4 regions of the Alteromonas pelagimontana genome follow, and region 2 is predicted to be linked to each of the others. Evidence: predicted binding sites of a transcription regulator. Region 2 holds the regulator's gene; each other region holds the start of a gene.
What was found. The regulator MetJ, encoded in region 2, represses methionine synthesis genes. The targets are predictions, from matches to a motif close to TAGACGTCTAGACGTCTA.
Positions count from the first base shown of each region.

Region 1: a site for MetJ is predicted at 2,667-2,684, ahead of serA (phosphoglycerate dehydrogenase). Genes of this name have one in related genera too.
Region 3: a site for MetJ is predicted at 1,949-1,966, ahead of metK (methionine adenosyltransferase). Genes of this name have one in related genera too.
Region 4: a site for MetJ is predicted at 2,870-2,887, ahead of thrA (bifunctional aspartate kinase/homoserine dehydrogenase I). Genes of this name have one in related genera too.

Region 1 is NZ_CP052766.1:842,067-848,020, forward strand. Features, by position in the region: gene CA267_RS03935 (GAF domain-containing sensor histidine kinase) at 1-1,142, shown strand, start outside; gene CA267_RS03940 (5-formyltetrahydrofolate cyclo-ligase) at 1,147-1,749, shown strand; gene rpiA (ribose-5-phosphate isomerase RpiA) at 1,821-2,477, shown strand; gene serA (phosphoglycerate dehydrogenase) at 2,717-3,946, shown strand; gene CA267_RS03955 (DUF481 domain-containing protein) at 4,004-4,750, opposite strand; gene CA267_RS03960 (DUF481 domain-containing protein) at 4,915-5,736, opposite strand; gene CA267_RS03965 (HDOD domain-containing protein) at 5,813-5,954, opposite strand, start outside.
Region 2 is NZ_CP052766.1:2,743,313-2,749,266, reverse strand. Features, by position in the region: gene priA (primosomal protein N') at 90-2,264, opposite strand; gene rpmE (50S ribosomal protein L31) at 2,517-2,729, shown strand; gene CA267_RS12045 (malic enzyme-like NAD(P)-binding protein) at 3,116-4,360, shown strand; gene metJ (met regulon transcriptional regulator MetJ) at 4,512-4,832, opposite strand; gene metF (methylenetetrahydrofolate reductase) at 4,981-5,871, shown strand.
Region 3 is NZ_CP052766.1:1,144,202-1,150,155, reverse strand. Features, by position in the region: gene CA267_RS05235 (hypothetical protein) at 1-250, opposite strand, end outside; gene metK (methionine adenosyltransferase) at 727-1,869, opposite strand; gene tkt (transketolase) at 2,229-4,223, shown strand; gene epd (erythrose-4-phosphate dehydrogenase) at 4,246-5,268, shown strand; gene CA267_RS05215 (phosphoglycerate kinase) at 5,293-5,954, shown strand, end outside.
Region 4 is NZ_CP052766.1:946,959-952,912, forward strand. Features, by position in the region: gene thrB (homoserine kinase) at 1-197, opposite strand, end outside; gene thrA (bifunctional aspartate kinase/homoserine dehydrogenase I) at 213-2,678, opposite strand; gene CA267_RS04400 (porin) at 3,205-4,323, shown strand; gene CA267_RS04405 (substrate-binding periplasmic protein) at 4,333-5,130, shown strand; gene CA267_RS04410 (LLM class flavin-dependent oxidoreductase) at 5,371-5,954, shown strand, end outside.

The DNA.
Region 1 (5,954 bases), 1.9 Mb from region 2:
AGGACGAAGTATTTGAAGTTGCCGACGCATCAAAAGACCCTCGCTTTAAAGATAACCCTTTAGTAGAGAAAAGCCCCAATATACGTTTTTACGCTGGCGCGCCTCTGATCACGCCCAACGGACACGCCATCGGCACGCTTTGCGCGCTTAGCAGCAAACCGAAAACGCTGACTTGTACGCAGAAGCAAGCATTAAAAACATTAAGTCGGGCGGTCATCTCGCAGTTAGAGCTTAGAAAGAAAAACCAGGAACTGCGACGAATAAATCATTTCAGGTCTGAATTTCTATCCTATATAAGCCACGAAATTCGTACGCCAATGAACGCCATTAATACGTTCAGCAGGTTACTGAAAAAGGAAGCCAAAGCGACAAATTTACCGGAGTTCTTTTCGGAATCGCTTACCCACATCGTAAAGAGCGGAGACAGATTATTAGAAATTGTAAACTCGGTTCTGGATATCCAGCAGCTTGAAACCGGTAAATTAACACTGCTGCCCCGAGTGATTACCAGCAAAGATTTTTTTGTTCATTTATTTACGTTAATGAATGTTCGCGCTGAAGACGAGAATGTAACCTTTCAGTGGCACATCGATGACAGTCTGCCGCCAGTGATGAAACTGGACGACACTAAATTTGGTCAGATTGTGCTAAACATACTTAGCAACGCCATTAAATATACACCTGCCACTAAAAACGTGATCTGCCAGATTTTTTATGCTCAGGAGCAACTTGTTCTGGTAGTAAAGGATGAAGGTATCGGCATCAGTGAAGAAGAACAGCAACGCCTGTTTTCACCGTATCATCGTACTGACGATGCGAAAAAATTTGAAGGCACCGGGCTAGGTTTGGCCATTACCAAAGGCTTAGTTGACTTGATGGAAGGTCAGATTACGGTTAAAAGCCACGCGGGCAGCGGCTCAACGTTTAAAATAAGTATTCCTGTTGCACCACCTACCGCGCAAGATATTGCCGACGCGCAAGCGCCCGCTAGTGACGTAAAACTTGCTATTAAAGCCAACCCTGCCATTACTGATAAAACCAAACTGCTTGCCGATGGCTTAGACGCCGTTCTTACTAAACCTGTTGAAGTTGGCGCGTTGATCCATATTCTAAATCAATATTTAAGCGAAGATAAAAAATAAAAAGATGTCTCTTATTAATGATCGTATGGCGTTACGCCGACAGTTTCGTCAAGCCCGCCGCGCGCTATCTCAAAACCAGCAGGCACAAGCTGCACAGCAAATATGCCAGCAGGTGCAGAGTATGCCGGAACTCGCTCAGGCAAAGCGGATTGCGGCCTACTTAGCCAATGACGGAGAAGTGAGCCTGGCGCCTACTCTTGCTGCGTGCTGGCAGCGAGACATTGCCACTTCCCTGCCTGTACTTCATCCTGTTACCAAAACGCATTTATTGATGTTGGATTACCACCTGCATACCTCGATGACCAGAAACAGGTTTAATATCGCTGAACCACAGCTCGCCTGCCAGGCAATACGGCTGCTAAGTGAACATACGCTTATATTTATGCCGTTAGTCGGATTTGATGAGCAAGGAAATCGTCTTGGCATGGGGGGGGGATTTTATGATCGCACTTTAGCGAATTTGAAAAACTACGCCCAACAGCCGTTACTTTTTGGCGTTGCACACGACTGCCAACAGGCAGAATCGCTACCCATTCAACCCTGGGATGTGCCACTTGATGGCGTCATCACTCCCACTCAAATCATCCGAACAAAAAGGAATCACTAAAAAGTTAACTGTTGATTGCCAATCGCGGTAAATTTTCAGGTAAACTTCGACAAAACCGAACAGGAGTGGTTATGGATCAGAACGCAAAAAAGCAGGCTGTTGCACTGGCAGCTCTGGAATACATTAAACCTGATACTGTCATTGGAGTCGGTACCGGCTCCACCGTGAATTTTTTTATTGATGCACTCGCATCCATCAAACACACCTTTGCTGGTGCGGTGTCCAGTTCTAAAGCGTCTACTGATCGTCTGTCAGCGCTAGGCATTGAAGTTTTTGAACTAAATGACGTTGATAGTCTTTCTATTTATGTTGACGGCGCTGATGAAGTCACTGAACACAAGCATATGATAAAAGGCGGTGGTGCAGCATTAACGCAAGAAAAAATAGTTTGCGCTGTAGCCAAGACGTTTGTATGCATTGTCGATGATTCAAAGCAAGTGCCCGTACTGGGAAAGTTCCCCTTACCTGTAGAAGTGATTCCCATGGCTCGCTCGTATGTAGCGCGGGAGCTGGTGAAATTAGGTGGAGATCCGGTTTATCGGCAAGGTGTTATTACCGACAACGGCAATGTCATTCTTGATGTTCACAATCTTACTATTATTAATCCCAGAGAGTTAGAAGCCACCATCAATAATATTGCGGGTGTTGTCACTAATGGGATTTTTGCCTTACGCGGCGCAGATGTGGTCCTTGCCGCTACCGATAACGGTGTAGCCACCTTCAAGTAACATTCATGCAAGAAGCCGATGCCATGGCGTCAGCTTCTTGCGCTGGTTTATTCCCTTAGCTTCAGTACGCAAACCTAATACTGCGATAGAAGCAATGTAACGTTGTTTCTGAGAGATAATCTTTAAACCAACAGCACTTGCGTAAAAAAGCGCTTTTAACCACCTACGACTTCTGCTATTTTATCCATATAGACGTCCAGATGTCTTTTTATTTTCCCTTCAGTTTGAGAGCAAAGGCAATGAGTAAAGTTTCACTTCCCAAGGATAAAATCAAAATTCTGCTCTTAGAAGGTGTTCACCATAGTGCTGTGGAAACCTTTAAGAACAACGGCTACACCAATATAGAATATCTGAAAACATCGTTACCTGAGGATGAATTAATTGAAAAAGTAAAAGATGTGCATTTTATTGGCCTTCGTTCACGCACTCACATTACTGAAGCCGTTGTCGAAGCCGCTCAGAAACTTGTTGCTATAGGCTGCTTTTGTATTGGCACCAATCAAGTAGATTTGACCGCTACCCAGGTGCGCGGAATTCCTGTGTTTAACGCCCCCTTCTCAAACACACGGTCAGTCGCAGAACTGGTGCTTGGGCAGCTAATTTTGTTGCTGCGTGGCGTGCCCTCGAAGAATGCTAAGGCGCACCGCGGCGAATGGGAAAAAAGTGCGGTTGGTTCGTACGAAGCTCGCGGCAAAACCCTTGGCATTGTTGGGTATGGCCATATCGGTACCCAGTTAAGCATTTTAGCCGAACATTTGGGCATGCGAGTCCAGTTTTTTGATATCGAAGATAAACTGGTGTTAGGGAACTCTACGCAGGTTAAAACGCTGGAAGCCTTATTGGCAACCTCAGATGTCGTCTCCCTGCACGTACCGGAAACGGCACAAACCAAAAATATGATTGGTGAGAAAGAGCTGTCTCACATGAAAAAAGGCAGCATTTTGATTAATGCTTCTCGTGGTACCATTGTTGATATTGATGCACTGGTCAATGCGCTAGAAAGTGAGCACCTAAATGGCGCAGCCATTGATGTTTTCCCTGTTGAGCCTAAATCCAATAATGAGGAATTTCTGTCACCTCTGCGAGATTTCGATAATGTAATTCTTACTCCCCATGTTGGCGGCAGCACTCAGGAAGCACAGGAAAATATCGGCATTGAAGTGGCTGGCAAACTCGCCAAATACAGTGATAACGGTTCTACTCTGTCTGCGGTTAACTTTCCTGAAGTCTCGTTACCCGATCATCCAGGGCGTTCAAGGTTATTGCATGTTCACCAAAACCGTCCTGGCGTACTTACCCGAATTAACCAGACCTTTGCTGAAAAAGGAATTAACATTGCTGCACAATACTTACAAACCAGTGCCGATATTGGTTATGTAGTAGTGGATGTTGAAGCGGATAAGGCTTATGAAGCGCTTGCTCAGTTGCAGCAAATTGACGGTACGATTAAAACCCGCATCCTGCATTAATCGTTTTAGCTAATCGAAATTATAAGAAACGCCGCTCACAGCGGCGTTCTTCATTCTTTAAAAGAAACTATACACTAACGTTACGGCGGTTTCGGTATCCAGTTTCTCAATTCCTGAGTCTACATTGGAGTTATGATCCAATTTAATGGCGACTTTCATTGACAAATTTCCGCTAATAGTCGCGGTTAGTGCAGATTCCGAACGAGACTTCGTGTTGTCAGAACCAACTTCCGTACTCAATGTCTGCGTAAACTTGGATGTATCAGAAATCAACCACTGATAAGCTGCAGAAGCACGAACAATGAAACCATTTTGCTTTTCGCCTTCTATCGTTTCCTGCCACGTATAACCCGGACCAAGTGAGTATTCCAGAGACTGACGATCGCTTTCCCAAATCTGTTGGTTCCAACCGGCAGCAACAGTCGACTGATAATTAAAGCTGCTGAATCTGTCATCTTTGTAAGAACCGAAGCCGAATAGACGGTAATCTGGGTTATCCAACTTGTAGTTTGCCTGCGCAGAGCCATAGAACTTCTGAGCTGAAGTACGATCTTCATCTTCGCCTGCATCATTTTCTACCGATTCTTTTTTATAAAGCCCTTCGATGTTGTAGTCATTACTCCAGCGCTCGAGTTCCTGATGTGACTCTAATGAACCGCTGATTGACGTGCTGTCAGTGTTACCCGTGGTAAAAATAAAGCCCAAGCCACCTTCCAGAGAAAACGCTTTTTGATCGTCCTGCGCCATGGCATTAGACGCGCCCATTACACCGACAAGTGCGGTAACAAGTACTGTTTTTTTCATGTAAAGTTCCTATTTAATGTTGATACGTGTGCCACACCGACCACTGCATAAAAAGAAGATAAGTCAGTGCGCGTAAGTTTTCGCTGTAAGCGTATCTACACCTTAATCAATGATGGCTGGGTAGGCTGCCTTTACATTAACTGGTGCAAAAACGTTTGAATTATTTAAAAGAATCGGTAAACGATGGACACGCTAGTTTCTGTATTCAACCCTTCGACATCCTGTAGCGGAGCGGTTTCATGACTTAGTACAAATGACAGTTTCATGGCCAGAGAATCAAATATATTAGCAGACATGGTGGTTTCCGACCGCGACTTCATGTTATCTGCCCCGGCTTCCGTGCTGATAAATTGCCGAAATTTAGCGCCTGTATACCACTGGTATTGATATTCAGCAGAAGCTCGCAACACAATACCGTTATTGACGTTTGACACTGTGCCATCCTCAGCCGATACAAATGTGTAACCTGGACCTATGCTATATTTAAATAGACTTTCGTCATCATTCCAAACCCGTTGCGACCAACCGGTAGCCAGAGACGCCCGGTAGTTATAGCCGTTAAACTGGTCATTTTCATAGTCGCCGTACATGAACAGGCGGCTGCCGGGTGTGGCAAGTTTATAATCAAATTGCGCGTAACCGAAAAAACGCTGCGCAGTGACTTCGCGAACATCTTTGCCATCACGCTCCACCTCACTCTGCTTATACAGCAACTGGGCAAAATAGTAATTGTTCCAGTAGCGAGTTTCATGTTCTGATGTCACTCCCGCTTTCACCGACGACGCATTGGTATTTCCCGTTGCGGCAAGAATACCTAATTCACCATCCAGGGAAAAGCTGGGTTCACCATCGTCGGCATAGGCCTGAAATTCTGAATGATAAAGCGTCTGGATAAGGTTACGATCGTCAGCCCAAGCAGAAGCGCTGCCCCCCAGTAACGATAACAGGGACAGAACCAATAAACATGTGACAGATTGGTAATGCATATCTTTTATTCTGTTGTGATTATTTAGCGCATGTCATACACACCCGTCCCTGGCTCTTATTTCTAGGTTCCGTTTTTTAATTAAGCAGAGATGAAACTTTTTCTGTTTCTTTATTTGCGAAACTTACTGCGGTATCCAGTGTTTCGTCTCCAACTGTGAGCACGTTGGTCATTTGCGCGGGAAGCAATTCAATATTAGCGAAGGTTTCCCGGCGATTT
Region 2 (5,954 bases):
AGATTCACTGATAACCGCGGCTCCAGTGTAACCGTTATAAGCGTAAAATGCTGCCCGGATATTACGCAAAAACTCTATGCCACTGCAAACTATGTAAAATCTGTAGGATCGACATCCAGCGCCCAGCGTACTCGACTGGCTAACGGCTGAGCAGCTATTGCCGGAAGTGCCAGCCGAACCACATTGTGAAGCGGCTTTCGATGCGCGGCCTGGGCAACTAAAATGAACCGATATCGGCCTTGGCGTTTTTCCATCAAACTGGGCATGGGCCCCATTACTTGCAATTGCGCATCTTCCAGATACTGTCTTGCCTGCTGCAAAAATGTAAACGCCTGCTCGGCTTGAACTGCCTCTGCGCGCAACAAGATCTGAGACTGAAACGGTGGCAGCAGCGCCATTTTTCTTTCTAACAAAGCGTGCCTCGCAAAATGGTGATAGCCGTTTTGCACCAAGTCCTGTAACAGCGGGTGAGCCGGATTATGGCTTTGTAACCACATTTCACCTGGCTTAGTGGCTCGCCCCGCACGCCCGGCAAGCTGGGTGATCAACTGTGCCAGCTTTTCGGCCGCCCGAAAATCTGCGCTAAATAACGCACCATCGCAATCAAGTACCACTACCAGCGTAACGTGAGGAAAATGATGTCCTTTAGACAGGATTTGCGTGCCTATCAGTAACTGGTATTTTTGCTGATTAATATCCTGCAATATTTGCTGCAACTTATCTTTTCCCCGTACCGAATCGCTGTCGATTCGCACCTGCGACGCATTAGGAAACAACTGCGTTAAACCTTGCTCAAGTTGCTCAGTTCCCACCCCTTCGGTTACTAAATCCGGGCTGTGGCAATGAGAGCAGGATGAAGGTATTGGTCTGGTGGCACCACAGTGATGGCACTGTAAGCGGCGATGACCACGATGCACGGTAAAGGGTCGCTCACAACGATGACATTGTTCTACCTCGCCGCAATGATGGCACAGAATTGCAGGCGCAAATCCCCGCCGATTAATAAACACCAGCACCTGATTCCCCTGCTCAAGATGTTGGCGAATAATCTTTAACATTCCCTCAGCAATACCAAAACGCACGGGTTGATCTTTTATATCCAGAATATGCTGGCGAGTGACTTGCGCGCCACCGGCTCTACGCGTGAGCTGAAGGTGACCATACCGTTTTCCCAGCGCATTCTGTAATGTTTCCAGCGATGGCGTGGCGGTACCCATTACCAGCGGCATCTGCGATTCCTGCGCACGCATGACTGCAAGATCCCGCGCGTGATAACGCAGCCCATCCTGCTGCTTAAATGATTCGTCATGTTCTTCATCAACAATTAACATGCCGGGATATTTAAGTGGGGTAAAAATAGCTGAACGAGTGCCAATAATAATTCCCAGCTCGCCATCACGCGCTTGCTGCCACACTCTTAGTCTGGCGCTGTCATTGAGCTGCGAGTGCAAAACCCCTACTTCTATGCCAAAGCGTTGACGAAAGCGATCCACCGTTTGGGGCGTTAACCCAATCTCCGGCACCAGAATTAACACCTGTTTACCCGCCTGAAGTACTGGCTCAATGGCTTGTAGATAAACTTCGGTTTTTCCGCTACCTGTTACGCCTTCAAGCAGAAATGGCGCAAACTTTCCGGTTTGCTGATTAATCGCCGTGACAGCAATGGCCTGTTCGGGATCGGGCACCGGTCTTTCAGCTATCTTCAGCTTTCCCAACCATGATTTATCTTCGATACTGGCTGGCTTTTCAAAGGTTTCGATTAGGCCTTTTTCTTTGACTGCGTTAATTATTGAGGCGGAATACTGCTCCCGTAGCAATGACAGCTCTAACGGGCTTTCCTGCAACGCCATTATCAAGGCGTACTGCTTCTTCGCGCGTTTCAAGGTGTGCAATGTTTCGACATCTACGCTGTTGGCAACTTTGTAAAACTGCATGGGTTGCGGTTGCGCAGATTCCCCTTTGCGCAGTAGCACCGGCAGCATCGTATGAGCTACTTCACCAACCGGATGGTGGTAGTATTGTGACAGCCAGTGGCAGAGTGAGAGGAGCAATCCATCAAGCACAGGTTGCTCATCATAAATTTTTTTAATGGGCTTTATTTTTTCTGGTGAAGCCGGTCTGGGGGCGTCTTTTATTACTACCCCAATAAGCTCGCGATTGCCGAATGGCACCAACACCCGTAAACCTGGCACAAGTGTCCTATCTGAAAAGTAAGTGAAAGTTTGCCTCAGAGGTACTGGTACTGCGACCTCGATAAATGCCATATTGCCGCTCACTCCCCTTGAAAACCAGCACAGCCGGCACTATTTAGTTAACTATACCCAATCCTGTGCGGGGGGAATAGCGATTAGATTTTCATCAACTTAATTGCAAAATCCCTTGATCGGGAAGGCGCCATACATTAATATGCGCCGCTCTTTACGGCAAGGCTGTTTCAAGTCTTGTATTTAATATAAGTTGCGTATGGTGTTCAGCTTCGGGCTGGATTGCGATACGGCCTGATTCTGAGGTAACCCATGAAACAAGATATTCATCCTACATACGAAAAAATGACTGCAACTTGTTCTTGCGGTAACGTTATTGAAGTTCGTTCTACTTTAGGTAAAGATTTAAACTTGGACGTATGTTCAAACTGTCACCCGTTCTATACTGGTAAACAACGTAACGTTGATACCGGTGGTCGTGTAGACCGCTTTAAAAAGCGTTTCGGTGCTTTGGCCAAAAAATAAGCCTCAATCCGTTTCAAAGAAAAGCGCCTTATGGCGCTTTTTTTATCTCTGTTGTTTTTTCCAATCAGCGTTAGGCAATATCTTCCTCCTCGCGCCCCCGCACCAGACGAAATAATTATCCTACACTCCATGTATAGCAATATCGGCTGCAAGCTTGCCACCTGCTTACATCACTCAGCGAGAATTGAAAGGAAACATCCTCATCAGATATGTGCTATGAATAGTGCTGTGGTACAGTTGCTCGAAAAACAACGTGCTGGGCGTTCTATATATGGCGTAACGCGTGTTGGCTTATTCTAAACACGGAACCAAAGCCGCCCTCAAGCTGCTGAAAACTGTGACGGATTGGCGAAACCTCAAACCCTCATTAAAGGACACTGGAAATAATGTCAGATTTTAGACAACGCGCTCTCGATTATCATGCTTATCCTACCCCAGGCAAAATTCGGGTTGAGTTATCAAAGCCCGCAGATAGTGTTGATGATCTTGCTTTGGCTTATAGTCCGGGCGTGGCTGAGCCAGTTAAAGAAATTGCGGAAGATCCAGAAGCTGCATATCGCTATACCGCGAAAGGAAATATGGTCGCCGTTATCACCAACGGCACCGCGATTCTTGGGCTTGGCAATCTTGGTCCTCTCGCATCAAAACCGGTAATGGAAGGTAAAGCATTACTGTTCAAGCGCTTCGCAGGCCTTGATGCCATTGACATAGAAGTCAAACATCGCACCACTGAAGAATTTATCAACACGGTGGCAAATATCGCCGACACATTCGGCGGTATTAATCTAGAAGACATTAAAGCGCCCGAATGTTTTGAAATTGAGCAAGAGCTAATCAAACGCTGTAAAATTCCCGTTTTTCATGACGACCAACATGGCACCGCCATTGTGACTGCTGCTGGAATGTTGAATGCGCTGGAAATTCAAGGGAAGAATATTCAGGACGTAAAAATTGTGTGCATGGGCGCCGGCGCTGCAGCTGTAGCATGCATGGAGCTACTGATAAAATGCGGTGCCCAGCGGGAGCGAATTTATATGCTCGACCGTAAAGGGGTTATCCACACTCGCCGCGAGGGCCTGACTGAGCATAAGGCCCTGTTCGCGAACAATACCGATAAGCGTACGCTGGAAGATGTAATGGACGGCGCGGATATTTTTGTGGGCGTGTCAGGACCTGACGTATTACCGCCAGAAACGCTGGCGCTTATGGCCGCTAATCCAATTGTATTTGCGTGCTCCAATCCGGATCCGGAAATTAAGCCAGAATTAGCCCATGCAGTACGTTCTGATTTAATTATGGCTACGGGCCGTTCCGATTACCCCAATCAGGTAAACAACGTGCTGTGTTTTCCGTTTATATTCCGGGGCGCGCTGGATGTGCGAGCCTCAGCCATTAATGACGAAATGAAAGTAGCAGCAGTAGAAGCCATTCGTGCCATTACAAAAGAGCCTGTTCCAGAAGAAGTATTGAAAGCCAGCCGCTCCAAAACATTATCCTTCGGTAAAGAATACATTATTCCCAAGCCAATGGACCCAAGACTGTGTTCGCAAATTGCCACAGCCGTGGCAAACGCCGCAATTAGATCAGGTGTTGCCCGTGTCGAATCTTTAACCGAAAACTACATGAAATAACCGGACAATATAAACGGCGCATAGACGCCACCTTGAGCAAGGTGGCGCAAAATCTACCACTGTTATTGCATTAAGATCATCCGCAGCGCTTCCCGCAAAACATTACAATAATGTGAGCACAACCATGCCGTTTGTCTGCATGTAAAATTCGCTATTCTTCATCATCCACCGCAGGGTCAATACCCATTTCTTCCATCATTTGGCGGGCTACCGAAGGAATACGGTTCGGGTTGTCTTTGCGCAGATCATCATCATTCGGCAAAGGCTGGCCGGTGAAAGCATGTAGAAACGCTTCACACAGCAATTCGGAGTTGGTGGCATGCCGCAGATTATTAATTTGTCTGCGGGTGCGCTCATCAGTTAATTCCTTTAATACCTTAATGGGTATTGATACCGTGACCTTTTTCACTTGTTCACTTTTCTTCCCATGCTCTGCGTAGGGATGAATATATTTACCGTTCCATTCTGCCATTCGAGTTCTCAGACTACTATTTCTTATATTATGAGCTGAAATTCTAAACAATGTAGCGAAAAGGTCAATTCAGCAGTGTAAACAGCTTGACGTCTAGACATTTATTCCGTAGTTTAGACGTCTAAACGTCTATTAGAGTGCATGTATTATGGTTTCCTATGCTCAAGGGATTGATGCCCTGAACCAATCGCTATCTGAATTACGCGATATAGAAGTGTCGTTTGAGTTTTTTCCGCCTAATTCGGAGAAAATGGAGCAGACATTATGGAAATCGGTTGAACGCCTGGCTCCGCTGAAGCCCGCTTATATGTCGGTCACGTATGGCGCAAACAGCGGTGAAAGAGATCGCACTCATGACGTGGTAAAGCGTATACATCAGCAGACCGGTGTCACTGCGGCGCCACACCTTACTTGTGTCGACGCTACCCGTGATGAGCTTAAACAAATTGCGAAAGACTACTGGGACTCCGGCATTCGTCGCATCGTCGCCTTGCGAGGCGATTTACCACCAGGGCTCAGCAAAACCGAAATGTATGCGTCAGATCTTGTCACGTTGCTCAAAGATGTTGCCGATTTCGATATCTCTGTGGCCGCGTATCCAGAAAAGCATCCTGAAGCCCCCAATGCGCAATTTGATTTACTTAATTTAAAACGTAAAGCGGAAGCGGGTGCATCAGAAGCCATTACGCAGTTTTTTTTCGACACCAGCGTCTTTCTGCGATATCGCGACCGTGCTGCTGCTGCAGGCATCGACATTGATTTGGTGCCGGGTATCTTACCTGTAACTAATTATCAGACCCTAATCAAGTTTGCCGGTTTTACCAATGTTCATGTTCCGGGCTGGCTACATAAAATGTATGAAGGCCTGGATGAAGACGATCAGGCGACGCGCAATTTACTTGGTGCCAATATTGCTATGGAAATGGTGAAAGTAATGGCGAAAGAAGGCGTGAAGCATTTCCATTTTTACACCCTGAACCGCAGCGAGCTCAGTTACGCGATTTGCCATATGCTAGGTTTGCGGCGGCAAAAAAATTAAAAAGCAAAGGAAAAGCGTTTGCCCTAACCTCACCAGCCGTTACACTGTGCTGGGCAATTTCTGCAATGTTTCAGGAGCGAATG
Region 3 (5,954 bases), 1.6 Mb from region 2:
CCGATAAGCGAATAGAGTCAATGCTGGGATTTTCACTAATGCTGTCGACCCAAAGCGGATGGAAGTTTACCTTTCGATTATATTTAACGCCAAACGACCATTTAGGCAGACGTTTGCTGCGATAAGAAATTTCCGTTTGATAGGGCGATGCATACAGGCTGGTAATTGAGCTGATACCCTCAGCCTCACCCGCGGTCGCATTGGCAACTACCATCATCGCAATAGTGACAAAACTCCATGTGCTTTTCATTTGCACGTTTCCATAACAGTTGAGCGTTTATCGATTTGTTTATTTTTAGTGTAGAAGGCATAAGTAAATTTCGCAGTAAGAATTGTTTGTTTTTTAATCTCCCGCTGATTTTATATGTGTACGGGAGTTTTAAAAATTTGATCGCCTTATTTAAAATTTCGTTCTGTAGGGGTTGTATTCAGTACTAACCCACCTTTATGTGTGCTCACTCAGCGCGTATTAGTATAATTTACTGGCTCTAAATTTTCGGCTGTTGATGTCGGGAAAGAAGAAAAATTGACGCGACTACCTGATGAGGCGGGCTCGTGTTTTGTCGCGTTATGAGTAAGGAGGTGAGAAAGTACGCTGACGGGATTTGCAGAGCCTTCGCCCATAGAGCAGCGAAGGTTCGCAACAGTGAATAGAACGCCCATAGCGTAATTGATACAGATCTATCAATCAGAAATTTTTGGACAGCCAAGGGCATACGCCCTTAACTATACGGAAGCTCTTAATGCCTCGGCTTTATTGGTGGCTTCCCATGGAAAGCTCTCGCGGCCGAAGTGTCCATACGCGGCGGTGGCTCGATATATCGGGCGCTCCAGGTCGAGCATTTTCAGCAGTCCGAAAGGACGCAAATCAAAATGTTCCCGCACCAGTGCGACCAACGTTTTCTCATCCACTGTACCTGTACCAAACGTTTCTACGCTGATGGAAGTTGGTTCAGCCACACCTATGGCGTAGGAAATCTGGATCTCGCAACGCTTTGCTAATCCTGCAGCTACGATATTTTTAGCGACGTATCGGCCTGCATAGGCGGCAGAGCGATCTACTTTAGAAGGATCTTTGCCGGAAAACGCTCCGCCTCCATGACGCGCCATGCCACCGTAAGTATCAACTATGATTTTGCGGCCCGTTAATCCGCAGTCTCCCATTGGCCCCCCGATGACAAAACGCCCTGTAGGATTAATATGAAAGCGGGTTTTCTTTAGCCACTCAGCAGGTACTACCGGTTTAATGATTTCTTCCATCACCGCTTCACGCACTTGCTCAGTAGATACTGCATCACTGTGTTGCGTTGAAAGCACAATGGCATCAATACCGACAGGCTTGTCATTTTCATACCTAAAAGTAACCTGGCTTTTCGCATCCGGACGTAACCAGCCCAGCTTACCTGACTTTCTTACCTCAGCCTGACGCTGAACTAAACGATGAGCATAGGTGATAGGGGCGGGCATTAATACATCGGTTTCATCGCTGGCATAGCCAAACATGAGCCCCTGGTCGCCAGCGCCTTGATCTTCTGGTCTTTGACGGTCGACACCCTGATTAATGTCCGGTGACTGTTTTCCAATAGCGTTAAGCACCGCGCAGGAATCTGCATCAAAACCCATGTCGGAGTGGGTATAACCGATATCTTTTACCGTTTGGCGGGTAAGTTCTTCAATATCAACCCATGCTGAGGTGGTAATTTCTCCCCCAACCAATACCATGCCCGTCTTAACATAGGTCTCGCAAGCTACACGTGCGCGCGGATCTTGCTCTAAAATGGCATCAAGCACGGCGTCAGAAATCTGATCGGCAATTTTATCCGGATGTCCCTCAGACACGGATTCCGAAGTAAATAAATGCGTTGCCATAAACTCTCCGTAATGGTTAATCACCAAAAATAAGCGCAGTATTGTATCAATATTGCTTTAAATTACCAGTCTTTACTTCTGGACGTCTACAAGTCTATCTGTTACGAATTGTTGACGTTTTTGGTTTACTTTCTTTCCCGCAGTGCTGTCTGTCCGTTACGTCTGTATTCGAAACAATAAATTCCGCAAAATTTATTGAACTGGTTGTGCGCCTGGGTAAGAATAAGCCGAGGTCGTTGTAACGGCAGAGAGGCCAGCTAAATCAAACCACAGTGATGCTTACTCCTGGGAAATTTAGTTGAGCTAAACGCTGGTGATCACGTATGACATTTCTAATGTGTAAAATACAAGGAGACATCATGCCAACTCGTCGTGAACTCGCCAACGCCATTCGGGCGTTAAGTATGGACGCAGTACAAAAAGCTAAAGCCGGTCACCCTGGAGCACCCATGGGAATGGCTGATATTGCTCAGGTTCTCTGGTGCGATTATTTGTCTCACAACCCGGGTAATCCTGCCTGGCCCAACCGAGACCGCTTCGTGATGTCCAATGGTCACGGTTCCATGTTGCAATATTCGGTACTGCATTTAACCGGTTACGATCTTCCTATCGAAGAACTAAAACAGTTCCGCCAGTTGCATTCAAAAACTCCCGGACATCCCGAATATGGTTATACTCCCGGTGTAGAAACCACCACAGGTCCTTTAGGACAAGGTCTTGCCAACGCTGTGGGCATGGCATTGTCAGAAAAGGTTCTGGCCGCACAATTTAATAAAGGTAGCCACAATATTGTCGACCACTACACCTATGTGTTTTTAGGCGACGGCTGTTTGATGGAAGGAATATCCCACGAAAGTTGTTCGCTGGCTGGAACTCTAGGGCTTGGAAAGCTGATTGCGTTTTATGATGATAACGGGATTTCCATAGATGGTGAAGTTGAAGGCTGGTTTACCGATGACACGGTTGGACGGTTTCGCGCCTACGGCTGGCACGTAATAGCAAATGTAGATGGTCATGATGCAGAGCAAGTTCGCAAAGCGATTGAAGAAGCCCGCAAAAATACCGGGCAGCCGACCCTGATTTGCTGTAAAACCATTATCGGTTTTGGCTCTCCTAACAAACAAGGGACTGAAGCCACTCATGGTTCGCCTCTCGGCGATGATGAAATTAAAGCCGCACGGGAAGAGTTGGGATGGACTGCCGCGCCATTTGAAATTCCTGAAGACATTTATGCCGAATGGAACGCCAAAGACAGCGGCGCTAAAGCTGAAAGTGACTGGAATGCGCGCTTTGATGAATATGAAAAAGCACACCCTGATCTGGCCAAGGAATTTAAACGCCGCATAGCTGGTACCATGCCTGCTGATTTTATCGGAAAAGCCGACGAATATATTGCCAGGCTACAAGCAAATCCGGAAAAAATAGCCACGAGAAAAGCATCGCAAAACTGTTTAAATGCTTACGGGCCGTTGCTACCCGAACTGCTGGGCGGTTCGGCTGACCTCGCAGGCTCCAACCTTACCCTATGGGATGACAGCGAAGGAGTAAGCGCCAACAACGCCGCTGGTAATTATATCTACTACGGAGTACGGGAATTTGGCATGTCGGCAATGATGAACGGAATCGCGCTGCACGGCGGCTTTAAACCGTACGGTGCGACCTTTCTGACTTTTATGGAATACGCGTGTAACGCAGTTCGTCTTGCAGCATTAGCAAAAGCGCCTGTAAACTTCGTTTACACCCACGATTCCATTGGATTGGGCGAAGATGGACCCACTCACCAGCCTATCGAGCAGCTTGTAGCGCTTCGCGCAACGCCGAATTTAGATAATTGGCGGCCATGTGATCCGGTTGAATCCGCTGTGGCGTGGAAAGCTGCGCTGTTACGCAAGGATGGACCGAATACGCTGATCTTCACCCGCCAGAGTGTTCCTCAACAGGAACGGTCTAAAGAACAGGTGGCGTCGATTGAAAAGGGCGGGTACATTCTTAAAGACTGTGACGGTACTCCTGATGTACTATTAATTGCAACAGGTTCAGAAGTTCAACTTGCCGTTGAAGCTGCTGACAAATTAAAAGAAAAGGGCAAGGCTGCAAGAGTTATCTCTATGCCGTGTACGGATGTCTTCGATCGCCAGGACGAAGCCTATCGGGAGTCGGTTCTGCCTTCCAATGTTGAACGCCGGGTGGCAGTTGAAGCATTGGCAAAAGAATCCTGGCATAAATACGTGGGCTTTAAGGGCGCAGTTGTCGGTATGGATACTTTCGGAGAATCTGGCCGCGCTGAAGACTTGTTTAAGCACTTTAACATTACAACCGATGCTGTGGTTGAGGCTGCACTTGCACTGAAGTAATCACCGGCAACAGGCGGGATATATGGTAAGAGTTGCCATCAACGGGTTTGGCCGGGTTGGCCGTAACCTGTTGCGTGCGCTGTATGAAACTCAACGCACAAATCTGATACAGGTGGTGGCAATAAATGATATCGCCAAACCTGAGGGCATTGCCCATCTTTTAAAATACGATACCGCTCATGGGCGTTTTGGCTTTCCTGTAGAGCTGAGACAAAACGAGCTGCATGTTGATGGAAACCCCATTCGTCTACTTGCTCAACCCGCTATAGATATGTTGCCGTGGCGGGATTTGGGCGTAGATATTGTGCTTGAATGCACGGGGGTTAATGATGATCGCCGCGCCGGCCAGGCACACTTGGATGCCGGAGCTAGAGCGGTGCTATTTTCTCAGCCCGGGAGTGCCGATCTGGATAACACGATTATTTTTGGTAGTAACGAGGATACGTTAACTGCTGATCATCGGCTGGTTTCCAACGGTTCTTGTACCACTAACTGTATAGTGCCCGTAATTCAGGTGCTGGATAACGCTTTTGGGGTGCTAAGCGGGACTATCACCACGATTCATGCCTCCATGCATGATCAACAGGTGATTGACGCGTACCATGATGATTTAAGACGCACCCGGGCGGCCAGTCAATCCATCATTCCTGTTGATACACGCTTGGCACGAGGGATTGAGCGGATTTTACCTAAGTTCGCAGGGAAGTTTGAAGCCATTGCGGTGCGCGTACCGACTATCAACGTGACGGCAATGGACCTTAGTGTCACACTTAATACCGAAGTCACCATTGCTGATGTGAATAATGCGCTTAAGCAGGCACGCGAAGGGCGGCTCGAGGGTATTTTGGAATACACCGAAGAACCTCTGGTCTCTGTAGATTTTAATCATGATCCTCATTCAAGCATTGTTGACGGCACCCAAACCCGGGTCAGCCACCGTCAACTGGTAAAAACACTGGTTTGGTGTGACAACGAATGGGGATTCGCCAATCGCATGATCGATACGACTTTGGCAATGTATCGTGCTGGCGTAACGAATTCGTAGTAAACCTCATTAAAGGGAAATAGTATGACGATTCCAACTATGCAAGATTTCTCGCTGGACGGCCAGCGAGTCCTGATCCGTCAGGATCTGAATGTGCCGATAAAAGAAGGCAAAGTCACCTCTGATGCAAGGATCAAAGCGTCGATTCCTACTCTTCAAGCCGCTTTGGATGCAGGCGCAGCCGTCATGGTTATGTCTCACCTGGGGCGCCCGACTGAAGGGAAGCCGGAAGAAGAATTTTCTTTACAACCCGTCGTTGACTATCTCAACGATGCGCTGGATGTACCGGTAAAACTGGTAAAAAATTATCTTGATGGCGTAAAAGATGTGTCGCCGGGCGAAGTCGTTATTCTGGAGAATGTGCGCTTTAACAAAGGCGAAAAAGAAGATGATGAAGCGTTGGCAAAGCAATATGCAGCCCTTTGCGACATCTTCGTAATGGATGCTTTTGGTACTGCTCACAGAGCTCAGGCTTCTACCCACGGTGTGGCCAAATTTGCTCCTAAAGCCTGCGCGGGTCCTTTACTTGCAGCAGAGTTGGATGCTTTAGGCAAAGCATTAGATAAACCTGCACGTCCGATGGTAGCGATTGTCGGGGGCTCGAAAGTGTCCTCAAAATTAACCGTACTGAAATCGCTGGCAGAAAAAGTCGATCAGTTGATCGTCGGCGGCGGTATAGCTAACAC
Region 4 (5,954 bases), 1.8 Mb from region 2:
ATGTTGGTAGCTGGGTCTGGCGGTAATTTTGTAGAAAACTCACCTTCAACAGCCAACTGAAACTGCGCGGCATCTTCTACCACTACTTCATCGCCCAGCAAACTTCCATCCGCCGGTTGCAACGCAGCACCTAAAACATCAAATCCAAGACTCACATTACCGATCGACGCTGGAGCATAAGCTCTGGTTTTTTTCATAACACTCATCCTGAATTAGTGGCCCATTTGCTTCCACGGCATTGTACGTAGTACATCCGCGAATACACCAGCAGCAGTAACTGTACCACCGGCACCATAACCCCGAATGACATAAGGGATTGGCTGGTAATAGTCACTGCTGATGGCCAGCGCATTTTCGCCGTCTTTTACCGCCGCCAGAGGATGCGTCAGCGGCACTGCCTGGATCGTAACCTTGCACTTGTCGCCTTCAATGCTGCCGATGTACCGTAATACTTTATCTTCGGCTCGAGCCTGCTCCACTCGTTTGGCAAAATCCGCGTCCAACCTGGGCAGTTGCGTCATAAACTCATCTACGCTGCAGGTTTCGGCAAACCCTTCTGGTAGCACAGATTCAATGGCAATATCGGTAAGTTCAAGCTCTAAATCCGCTTCACGTGCCATAATTAGCAGTTTACGCGCTACATCCATGCCGCTTAGATCATCACGGGGATCTGGCTCTGTGTAACCGTTGGATTTTGCAGATAATGTCGCCTCAGACAACGACATTCCTTCTTCTAGCTTACCGAAAACGTAGGATAAGCTTCCGGATAAGATGCCTTGGAAACTATGTAACACGTCTCCTGCACTGAAAAGCTTCTGCAGGTTATCAATAACTGGCAGACCAGCACCCACGGTAGTTTCGTAAAGGTACTGCCGATTGGTCCGCAAGGCAGTTTTTTGCAGTTTACGGTAATAGGCCAGGCTGTCGGTGTTGGCTTTTTTATTTGGCGTCACTACATGGAAACCATTTTCCATCATATCCACATATTGCGATGCAATGCCCGCATGGCTGGTGCAATCCACAATGACCGGGTTTACCAGGCTGTTGTCATTTACAAATTTCCGTAGTCTGTCGATGGAGAAGCTCTCTGTGGCCTGCGCCAGCGATGCCTTCCAGTCGTTGGCAACATCTATCCCATTCCCATCCAATAATAATTTACGACTATTGGCAATACCGTAAACCCGAAGCTGGATATTGCGTTTCAACAGCGAAGGTTGTTGTCTGGCGATTTGCGCCAGTAGCTCGGTGCCCACGTTGCCACATCCAACTAAAAACACATCGATAGTATGACGGTTAGAGAAAAAGTTCTGATGGATAACTCTTACGGCCTTTTTTGCGCCGCTGGCTTCAATAACGGTAGAAATAGAACGTTCGGAAGAGCCTTGCGCAATGGCGACATTGTTCACCCTGGCCTGCCCCAGCGCACTGAAAAAGCGTGCCGCGAGACCTTGAGTATGACGCATGCCGTCACCCACCAGCGTAACAATTGCCAAATCCTGTCGCACTTCAATGGGATCTAGCAGCTGGTTTTGTAATTCAAGTGCAAAGGCATCCTCCAGCAGATTTAACGCTCGCGCGGCGTCTTTGCTTTGAATGCAGAAACTGATGCTGTATTCGGAACTGGACTGGGTAATCAAGCTGATTGAAATATGGGCATTTGACATCACTTCAAACACGCGGCTGGCCATTCCCACCATGCCTTTTAATCCGGGGCCTGCCACATTGAACATAGTGATATTATCAAGCTGCGAAATCCCTTTTACCGAAGTCCAGAGTTCGCTGGCCTGGTTGCTTATCAAAGTCCCTGGCGCAGCAGGGTTTAACGTGTTGCGAATCAGACAAGGTATATGATGTTGCGCAATTGGGCCAATGGTTTTGGGGTGGAGCACTTTCGCCCCAAAGTAAGACAACTCCATGGCTTCCTGATAGGTGAGCTTATCCAGTAACACTGCACCTTCCACCTGGTTAGGATCAGCATTGTAAACGCCATCTACGTCGGTCCAGATTTCACAGCATGAAGCCTCTATACAAGCGGCCAGAATGGCTGCTGAGTAGTCCGAGCCGTTACGCCCTAACGTCACTTTCTCTCCCGCGTCATTAGCGGCGACAAAGCCCGGCATAACTAAAAACACGCTGCCATCAGTTTGTACATCAGAAAACCGCGCTTTGCTAAGCGGGACATCAGCGATGCTATCTAGATAATCTCCATCTGCAAGAATATAAGTGGCGGGATCGATAATGAGGTTGTTTACGCCTTTTGCCGAAAGAATGGCGCTAAACAAGGTTACGCTGATGTACTCGCCCAGACTCAGGATGCCTGCTATGACGTTATCCGGCGCGCAGCCAAGTAATTTAATGCCTTCCAGTTGTTGCTTAAGTTTGCGCAGCCGTGTCTGGATAAAATCGTTAACATCTTGATAAGCGAAATCCTCAACCGTTTCTTTTAGCTCTTGTGCAATACCGGTGACAGTTTCATCAAGTTTGGCAAAAAGCGGCAGGTAGTCTTCATTTGCCGCCGCTTGTTCACACAGTAAAGATAGCGCGTTGGTAACTCCCTTTGGAGCAGACAAAACCACAGCCGCGCCATCGGTTTGGTGGGTGGTCATACTAATCTCGGTCACGCGCAGGTACCGCTGTGCATCCGCCAAAGATGATCCACCAAACTTTAACACTTTCATTTGTTGCTCCTTCCGGTTTCTTTCGCTACGTCAATCGTTACAGCTTGTCAGGTAAAAAAAAACCCGCTCTCTTGGAGGGCGGGCTTTCGGTGTCTGTTGCATTTGCGCACTAGCCAGCGACCGCCCTCATAGAGGTGGTAATAATCATCATGCCGGTGGTGCTAATTATTATTGTTTTCATGCAGGTCAATTTGCCGTATAGACGTCTATATGTCAACCGAGAAACTGAAAATAAATTGTACTGCACAAATTTTCCCGCTGTTTTTTAGCGCCACGCCCCAACCTGATCATTGGCTTCTCCACTAAATCCACTCTCACTATATACCTTGGATCGAAAGGCACTCACCGCCGCCTTTCCCGAAGGATGTTTGGCGCAGTTGCAGAGCTTTTCAGGTAAAGTAGTAGCGCCACTGTGATCCCAACTTCCGCTGATACAGTACCCTTCTACAAAAGCACACTAACTTACACGGCAGATAAAAATTCATTTTTATCTTATATATTCGCTGATATATGCAAGGATTGCGGTATGAAAACACGATTCAAAACGTTCCTGGCAATTAGCGCGTTTGCCACAATTTCGCCCATAACAATGGCAGAAGAATTGCCGTTCGAAATCGGCGGACATGTCAGGTTAAATTATAGTTACCGAGACTGGCAGGAACCCGCTTTACGCGATGGTTTGGAGTTTGAGTCGTTGCGTCTGACGGTATCTGGCGAGTACGAAAAATTTAGTTATAAAGCAGATTACCGATGGTATGAAAATACCGATTTTAACACCGTTCGCTACGCCGATCTTACCTATACCCATGATGAATATGTCAAGGTTACAGCTGGAATAACCAAAGTGCCTTTTGGCTTGTTACCTTTCGCCTCTAACAGCTTCTGGTTCTCAGGTAACTACTATATCGGTTTTGAAGATGATTATGACGCTGGCTTCGTAGCTGAATATGAACGCGCTGGATGGTCTTTCCAGGCGGGCTACTTTCTCAATGATGAATATAACAACGCGGGAAAGTTTGGTCGCTATTCGTTTGATATTGCCGATGATGGTGAATTTCGCAATCAGGAAGACGGTCAATATAACGTGCGCGTGAATTACACGGGCACGTTTATTCCACGATCCCTCACAGAAGTCGGCGCTTCTTATCAGCATGGCGACGTGCTTAATCTCGACACGCTAAACGATGGCGACATGTCGGCGTACGCAGTTCATGTTCGTCACATACAAGGCCCGGTGAAATTAGAGCTACAATACACTGATTATGAATATAATTTAGCCGTACCTGAAGGACAAACTGCTGATCGCCTGGCGCTGTCTGCCTATGAAGCCCCTTTTCTGATAGCCAGTGCGGGTAAAACTTATCTTTCCAATCTGGTTTACACGTTGCCATATAAGTTCAAATCGGTGTCTGATATTAAATGCTATTCTGAATATAGCCGCATAAGTCCAGACATTGATGCAGGACGATCAAGCACGCAATGGGTGAATGGTTGCAGCTTTGGCTGGTCCAAGTTGTTTGTTTATGTCGACAGTATCCAAGGAAAAAACATGTGGTTTGCCGGCGGTTCCGGTATTGGATTGGACTTTGAGGATTTTCCTGAAACTACGCACCGGCTGAATATCAGTGTTGGCGTTTACTTTTAGAGCGATGCAATGCGATTACTACTAACTTTTTTAATTTTGCTGACCCTGATCCCCACTCAGGCTTTTGCCCACGCCTGGCTTAAACTTAAGATAGCGACCACGGAATACGCGCCTTATACGTCTACTTCGATGGAACACAGCGGCTATATTAATCATATTATTACGCAGGCATTCTTGGAAACCGGGGTGGTCGTCGAGTTCACCGCAATGTCGTGGGAAGAGGCGCTTGAAGCGACGCGCAAGGGCGAATATGACGCAGTATCTTACGGCAATTTCATCCGCTCCCGCGAGCGTGAATTCTGGCACAGTGATCCGATATCGGTAGAGAATCTTGTTTTTTACGTCAATAAAAAAACTGGTCCGAAGAATTGGCAAGCGCTGAGCGATCTAAAGCAATATAAGATGGGGATCACGAAAGATTATTTGTATACCGATGAAATAGAAGCTTATGTTAAATCTGCGCCTACAATCGTTACCGCCCCCACCGACAACGCCAACTTCGATGCGTTAATTAACGGCGATATCGATTTATTCCCGATTGATCAGTTAACGGGCTGGTACATCCTGCAGAAAGATTTCAACGAGATTGATCGCGCCAGCATTCAGACCATAGAACCGCGCATATCCTCTGTAACGACGCATTTACTCGTGCCCAAAGGTAATGCTGATGAACGCTTAATACTGGAGCTATTCAACAAGGGCCTGAAACAACTGAAATTGCAGGGCGAGATGGAACGCTTTAAGACCTTACTGCGTGAGGGATTTTATCAGTATCCAGAAAAGCCGGTTAATTATGATCGACGGTAAAAATTGTAAGCCGAACTGCATTTTAGTAGGAAGAGAGACGAGGTTTTAATTGGGGCATGTTGACCTTTCCTGTTCAGCATCTTTGCCATTGCAGCCTCTCACGCAAGCAGAGACTGTAAAAAACCTGACGTAAATACATCGCCAGCCATCGCAATAACTTATCGATCCAGCTTTTGATATCTTGCCCTTCAGCGAAAAGCCCCTATTACTAATTTATCAATCCGAATAACTGGAGCAGTTATGTCCTCCCCGATCCCTTTTTCGATTCTTGATCTTGCCCCGCTGGGCGAAAATCAAACCGTCAGAGATGCCATTCAAAACACTAATTCGCTGGCAATCACCGCTGAAAAGAACGGCTACCATCGCGTTTGGTTGGCCGAACATCATGGCATGCGAGCTGTAGCAAGCGCCGCTACGTCGGTGATGCTGGCAGGTGTCGGTGCTGTCACCGATAAAATTAGAATTGGCGCTGGCGGTATTATGCTGCCCAATCACTCGCCGCTAGTCATTGCAGAGCAGTTTGGCACATTGGCCGCAATGTACCCGGACAGAGTTGATTTAGGGCTAGGCCGCGCGCCCGGAACAGATATGGCTACCGCTCGGGCCCTTCGGCGCAATCTTCATGGCGATGTAGATGATTATCCCTCTGATGTGGCGTTATTGCAGGATTATCTCTCAGACGATGACGGCAGTAGGCAACCTGTTGCTATTCCAGGCGCAGGCTCGAAGGTGCCGTTGTGGCTGCTGGGTTCCAGCCTTTATTCAGCGCAGCTGGCCGGTAAAATGGGACTGCCCTTTTCGTTTGCGTCGCACTTTGCACCCGA